2 regions of the Micrococcus sp. 63XJN7_6_ISO-PGPR-S23-444 genome follow, and region 2 is predicted to be linked to the other one. Evidence: predicted binding sites of a transcription regulator. Region 2 holds the regulator's gene; the other holds the start of a gene.
What was found. Region 2 encodes LexA, which represses DNA repair genes until DNA is damaged. Its sites were predicted from a motif close to TCGAACANNTGTTCGA; they were not measured.
Positions count from the first base shown of each region.

Region 1 (3,405 bases), 330 kb from region 2:
GTCGAGGCTGATGGTGCCCGGGATGAGCACCCACTCGCCCCCGGCCTCCCGGTATTCGCCGATGTAGACGGTGGTGAGGCGGACCGTGTACTGCCCGGTGTCCTCGTACACGTGGCTCGTGGGGGTGGGGACGTTGAACTCCGGCTGGCTCTGGCCTGCGACCGAGGTGGTCTTGGTGGGGGAGCCGTCCCCGTAGTCCCAGTGGAAGCTCACCGGCGTGGCGCGGAGTTCGACCTCGACCCCGTTGAGGGTGGTGACGAGCGTGCGTGTCTCGGCGTCTGCGTAGAAGTTGGTCTCCGCATTGCGGATCCCGCGTCCGCCATTGTCCGACCGGATCTCAGGCTCCAGCACGAGGAGCGTGCGGACCTCGTCGATGGAGACGGGCGGGGCGCCGTTGCTGGAGGCCTTGGCCGTCCAACATTTAGGGGCGCCATAGGCGGGATTAGCATCAGGCTGACGAGTGTCTACGGTCTGCGCCCGGATCCACGAACCCTCGGGGCAGAAGTTCGCCTCTTGCTCTCGACAACTCTCGAAATCCGGATTGCCCAGCTGCCCCGAGAAGCATGCACTGACCGTTTTGTGCTCTAGGTGTGGGTCCGGGCGGGCGGCGGTCGCTGAGTAATCAGTTGCAACAACTGAACTCGAGGTTGCTGAGTGTCTATCTGAGCATCTCTTATTCGCCGCAATGCCCTTTTTATTTATTGAGTAGTGGCTCTTCGAAGAAGTGCACGACTCGATGTCTCGTGCGTGTGAAGGGGTGGCGGCGGCAGTGGTAGGCACGAATAGGAGGCTGATCAATAATGCCACTAATACAATCCAGGTGCGCCCCATCAGTTAGATCCGATCGAACCTTCATATGACATCTCATCAACAATCCAGTGTGAAGATTCGGGGTTAAACGAGACCTCCGCGATCCAAGGCTGCTTGGAGGCCGCTTCAACATCTCCGTTCTCGGGAACAACCCCGCCCTTGGTGTATCCCGTTCCTGTGCCCGTAGTGACAAGGAGTGTCGAGACATACCCGGTTTCGGATCGATGAGTCAGAATCGAATCGATCTGTACCTCAGTGCCGGTGTACCACCCCCCGTCTTTGTAGATCATTTGCAGGTCGTTCGAGCTGAACTGGCAGAACTCGCAATACTCGCTGTAGAGAGAGTCGAGGAGTTCCGTGTCTCCGGTCTGCTCGGCGTAGTAGTGCACGTCCCAGAAATAGCGAATCGCCGCCTCGGCGCCCTCCTTGGTCTCTTCCTTCATGGCGGCGGGCATCTCCGGCTTGGGCACGTTCTGAGCGGGACCGTCGGCAGACGCGGGCACGTATTCGCCGGACCCGCTCTCCGTGGCCATGGGGGATGAGCTGACGCCCGCGGTCTCGCTCGTGCTCGCGGTCTCGCTCGTGCTCGCGGGCGCGGACGTCTCGACGGCGGGCTTGGCGGACGAGGGCGACGTCGTCGACGACTCGGCGGGCTCGGACTGCCCGCCGCAGGCGGTCAGTGCGAGCGCCAAGGCCACGCTGAGCGTGCCGGCCTGGGCGAATCGGTGGCGGCGCAGGGCGCGCCCGGGTGCGGTGAGAGACATTTCCCCTCCAACTGGACGTCCGTCGTGTGTCCGCGCCTCCCGCGCTGATCCCGCAGCGCGGTGCCCGTGGCATGCGAGGCCCGGTTGGTTCGGAGTATACGCAGACGGATTGTGGTCCTGCTCGCATTGTCCACAGGGCCGTGCCGACGCACTTCTTCCGGCCCAAGAGACGATTTTCTCGTGCATGTGCGCTCCAGGGTCGGATTCGAGGTCCCCGGCCAGGACTCGGCCAGCCGGTCTCACGAAAAGGGCGTTCCCGGCCTCGCTCGTCTCGGGGCGATGCGTCCTTAACGTGTCCGGCGGCCACCCTACCTTCGCACTCATCGCATTCGAACACATGTTCGAGTACGATCGGGGGTGCGGCCCCACCTTCCCACTTCTTCCCCGCGTCCGGTCCGCCGGACGGGCCGCGCTCCCATCGCCCGACGGCACCCCGTCGTCGGTCCGGTCAGCAGTGCACAGGGAGAGAAGCAGAATGGGAGTCCTCACACAGTCGGTGGCGGTGGAGTGCGGGGCAGACGGCACCCCGCAGGGGCTGCGCTGGAACGGGCGGGACTACGTCCTCGCAGAGCGCCCCGTGCGCTGGTTCGAGCGGCGCCGCTGGTGGGCGGAGGAGGTCCGCGCGGAGAAGGGCCGCGGCGCCGGTCTCGTCGACCACGAGATGTGGCGGCTGCAGGTCCGCCTGGCCCGGGCCGGCGCCGCGCCCCTGCAGACCCTCGACGTCGCCCACCACCTGGACTCCGGCCGGTGGCGGCTCGTGCGCGTCCACGAGCACGCCCAGGACCTGAGGCGGTCGGCATGAGCCAGGCCGCCGCGGCCGGACGCACCGCCGCACCCTTCGCCCACCTGCACGTCGCCTCCGCGTTCAGCGCCCACCATGGGGTCAGCTGGCCCGAGGACCTCGTGGCCGCCGCCGCGGCCGCGGACATGGACCTGCTGGCCTGCACCGACCGGGACGGGCTCTACGGCATGGCCAAGCACGTGGGCGCCTGCCTGCGCCACGGCATCACCCCGATCGTGGGCGTGGACCTGGCCGTCCGGTGGAGCGAGGACGAGGACGCCGGCCGCGTGGTCGTGCTCGCCCGAGGAGGCTGCCACGGCTCCGGCTACCGCTCCCTGTGCGAGCTCGTCTCCGCCGCCCACGCCCGCACCACCGGGGGAGCGGCAGGCGGCAGCCCCTGGGCCAGCGTCGCCGAGCTCGCCGCCGCGGCGGCCGGCCGAGTCCCCACCGCCGCCAACCGGGACAACCCGTCCACCCCCGAGCTGTTCGTCCTCCTCGGCCCGGACTCGGACGTCGGCCGCCACCTGGCCCGCCGCCGGTACGCGGCCGGCCTCGCCGCCCTGCACCGCTGGAAGGCGGCCCTGCCCGCAGGCAGCCCCCACGCCGACGTCGTCACCCACCTCTCCGCCCCCGGCCGCCGCCTCGACACCGGGCACGCCGTGAAGACCCTCCGCGCCGCCCGCCAGGCCCGCATCCCCGCCGTCCTGACCAACGCCGTGCGCTACGCGGCCCCGGACGGTGCCGCCACCGCGGACGTCCTCGACGCCGTCCGTGCCCTCAGCTCCCTCGACGCCCTCCACGACCTGCAACCCAACGGGCAGGGCTGGCTCAAGTCCACCGCCGCCATGCACCGCATCGCCCACGAGGTCGCCGCCGCCGCCGACGACCGCCCTGCCCCCCTGCTCGAGGCCACCCGCCGCCTCGCCGAGGCCTGCGCGCTCGACCCCGAGACCGACCTCGGCTGGGGCGTGCCCCGCGTCCCCGAGGCCGCCGTCATCGGCATCGACGGCCCCCCGGAGCACGTGCTGCGCGAGCGCACCCGCACCGGCC
Region 1 is NZ_CM176516.1:1,048,655-1,052,059, forward strand. Features, by position in the region: gene AC3RJ9_RS04890 (PKD domain-containing protein) at 1-351, opposite strand, end outside; gene AC3RJ9_RS04895 (DUF6318 family protein) at 831-1,574, opposite strand; gene AC3RJ9_RS04900 (DUF6504 family protein) at 2,050-2,376, shown strand; gene AC3RJ9_RS04905 (DNA polymerase III subunit alpha) at 2,373-3,405, shown strand, end outside.
Region 1: a site for LexA is predicted at 1,904-1,919, ahead of AC3RJ9_RS04900 (DUF6504 family protein). Genes of this name have one in related genera too.

Region 2 (3,405 bases):
AGGTGGTGGAGCGCATGCTCGCGGCCCGGCCCGAGGCCGACTTCCCCGAGGTGCTGTGGGCCACCCGCCCCGGCCACTTCGAGCCCGGCGTGGGCTGGCAGCCGGGGGACGAGACCGACCCGCCCCAGCTCTACGTGGCCCCGCTCTCGGTGGCCGGCAAGCTGCGGGAGGGCCTGTTCGGCAAGGCGACGACGGTGCTCACCTCCGCCACGCTCACCGTGGGCTCGGGGGAGCGCCGGTTCGACTCGGTGGCCGGCGACGTGGGCCTGGCCGGCCCGGACGCCCCGAAGTTCGAGGCCCTCGACGTCGGCAGCCCCTTCGACTACCCGCGTCAGGGGGTGCTCTACGTGGCCCGGCACCTGCCCCGGCCCGGCCGGACGGCCTCGCCCGAGTCCCTGGATGAGCTCGAGGCGCTCCTGAGGGCGTCGCGGGGCGGGGCTCTCGGCCTGTTCTCCTCGCGCCGGGCGGCCGAGGACGCCGCCGCCGAGATGCGCCGTCGGCTCGGGCCGAAGACCACGATCCTGTGCCAGGGGGACGCGACCCTCTCCGCCCTCGTGCGCCAGTTCTCCGAGGAGCCGGACACGTCCCTGTTCGGGACCATGAGCCTGTGGCAGGGCGTGGACGTGCCGGGGAACTCGCTGCGGCTCGTGGTGATCGACCGCATCCCGTTCCCGCGGCCGGACGACCCGCTCTCCCAGGCCCGCACCCGGGACGTCGCCCGGCACGGCGGCAACGGGTTCATGCGGATCTCCGCCACGCATGCGGCCGTGCGCATGGCCCAGGGCGCCGGGCGCCTCGTGCGCTCCGTGACGGACCGCGGCGTGGTGGCCGTGCTGGACCCCCGCCTGGCCACCGAGCGGTACGGCGGCTACATCACCAGCGCCCTGCCGGACTTCTGGCGCACCACGGACCGCGACGTCGTCCGCGGGGTGCTGGCACGGCTCGCCTCGGGCGATTGACCTCGCTCGGCCTCGGGCCGTCGGCCCGGCCGGAGGGAGCGGGTCAGAGCGAACGCAGGACCGTGACGACCCGCCCCATCACGGTGGCGTGATCGCCGAGGATGGGCTCGTAGGCCGTGTTCTGGGGGAGGAGCCAGGTGTGCCCGTCGCGGCGGCGGAAGGTCTTCACGGTGGCCTCGTCGTCGAGGAGGGCCGCGACGATGTCGCCATTCTCCGCCGTGTCCTGCCGGCGCACCACCACCCAGTCGCCGTCGCAGATCGCGGCGTCCACCATCGAGTCGCCCGTGACGCGCAGCATGAACAGCTCGCCCTCGCCCGTGAGGCGTCGCGGGATCGCCATGACGTCCTCGACCTGCTGCTCAGCCAGGACCGGGCCGCCCGCCGCGATGCGGCCGACCCAGGGGACCGGCACGCTGTCCGCCTCGTCTGCGCCGGTGTGCCACGCGGGGATCGCGGAGACCCGCGACGACGGCGCAGCGGTGGGGGAGGCGGCCTCGCCCAGCGGGGTGCCGTCCACGTCGAGCAGCACCTCGAGGGCACGCGGGCGTCCGGGGTCGCGCCGGATGTAGCCGTGCCGCTCGAGACGGCCCAGCTGGTGCGTGACGGAGGAGAGCGAGGCCAGGCCCGCGGCGTCGCCGATCTCGCGCATGGAGGGCGGGTAGCCGTGGTCGGCGATCGCGTCCCGGATGGTCTGCACGATCCGCCGCTGGCGGTCGGTGAGCGGCGCGCGCGCCGCCGGCTGATCGTCGGTGGTGCTCATGGCTGCCGTCCGTTCTCCCGGGGTGATGGTGGCCGGACTCGTGTTCCGGCGTCCGGCTGCCGTCCGGACGCTTACCGTGTCCGCCCCCGCTGGTTGCCTGTGTCTTGGCGGTCCCGGGGCGTTCCGGGGCGTCCGTGCATGGCCTCGAGCCTAGAGGAGAGCCACCTCTCCTTCAAAGATATGTTCGATCTCGTCGTGGCATGTCTCGAACACCTGTGCTAGAAAGGCATTCGAACGGATTCGAACACATGTTCGATCACCTGGAGGGCATCCGCCCCGGAGGAGGACACCATGACGCTCACCACCGCCCAGTTCGCCGGCTCGCCCGCGACGGCGCGGCCGCGTCCGGCCACCATCCGTCTGACCCGCCGCGGCCGCCTCGTGCTGCGGGGGATCCCCGTGATCGCCGCGGCCGTGGCCGCCACGCTGGCGGCCGCCTTCTTCCTGGGTGTGCTGCTGTCGCCCGCCGCGGTGTCCGCGGACACCGCGGGGCCCGCCACCCAGTCCGTCACGGTCATGCCCGGGGACAGCCTGTGGACCATCGCCACCACGGTGGCTCCGGAGGCGGACGTCTACGAGGTGATCGCCACGATCGACGAGCTCAACGGGCTCGAGGGCCGGGCCCCCGCGCCGGGCGAGGAGCTGTTCGTCCCGGCCACGCGGTGACGCACGGCGGGCCTCGCCCTCCACGCTTCCTAGACTGGCGGCCATGACCGACCTCAGCTCTCTGCCCCTGCGTGAGAACCTCCGCGGCCTGAGCCCCTACGGCGCCCCCCAGCTGGACGTGCCGTACATGCTCAACACCAACGAGAACACGCATCCGGTGCCGGAGGAGGTCGCCACCGCCATCGCCGAGCGGGTCGCGGCCGTCGCCGGGGGGCTGAACCGCTACCCGGACCGCGAGTTCACGGGGCTGCGACGTGCGCTCGCCGGCTACCTCGGCCACGGCCTCACGGCGGACCACGTGTGGGCCGGCAACGGCTCCAACGAGATCCTGCAGCAGATCCTCCAGGCCTTCGGCGGCCCCGGGCGGACACTGCTGAGCTTCCTGCCCTCGTACTCCATGTACCCGCTGCTGGCCGGCGGCACGGACACCGTGTTCGTGGACGGCGGCCGTGCCGAAGACCACACCCTCAGCGCCGAGCACGCGGCGGCCATGGTGCGGGAGCACCGTCCGCACGTCGTCTTCCTGGCCTCGCCCAACAACCCGACGGGCACCGCCCTGGACCTGGCGACCATCGAGGCCGTGTACGCCGCGCAGGCGCAGAACGAGGCCGCCGGCGGGCCCGGCGCCATGGTCGTCGTGGACGAGGCCTACGCGGAGTTCGCCCTCGCCGGCACCCGCTCCGCCCTCACCCTCCTGCCCGGCCGTGAGCGGCTGATCGTCACGCGCACCATGTCCAAGGCGTTCGCCCTGGCCGGCGCGCGCCTGGGCTACCTGGCCGCGGACCCCGCCGTCGCCGACGCCCTGCGCCTGGTGCGCCTGCCGTACCACCTCTCCGCGGTCACGCAGGCCACGGCGGAGGCCGCCCTCGATCACGTGGACGCGCTGCTGCGCACCGTGGAGGACATCAAGGCCCAGCGCGACCGCATCGTCTCCACCCTGCGCGGCCTGGGACTGAGGCCCTCGGTGTCCGACTCGAACTTCGTCTTCTTCGGTCACCTCGAGGACGCGTCCGACGTGTG
Region 2 is NZ_CM176516.1:721,402-724,806, forward strand. Features, by position in the region: gene AC3RJ9_RS03315 (ATP-dependent DNA helicase) at 1-959, shown strand, start outside; gene lexA (transcriptional repressor LexA) at 1,003-1,719, opposite strand; gene AC3RJ9_RS03325 (LysM peptidoglycan-binding domain-containing protein) at 2,011-2,385, shown strand; gene AC3RJ9_RS03330 (histidinol-phosphate transaminase) at 2,429-3,405, shown strand, end outside.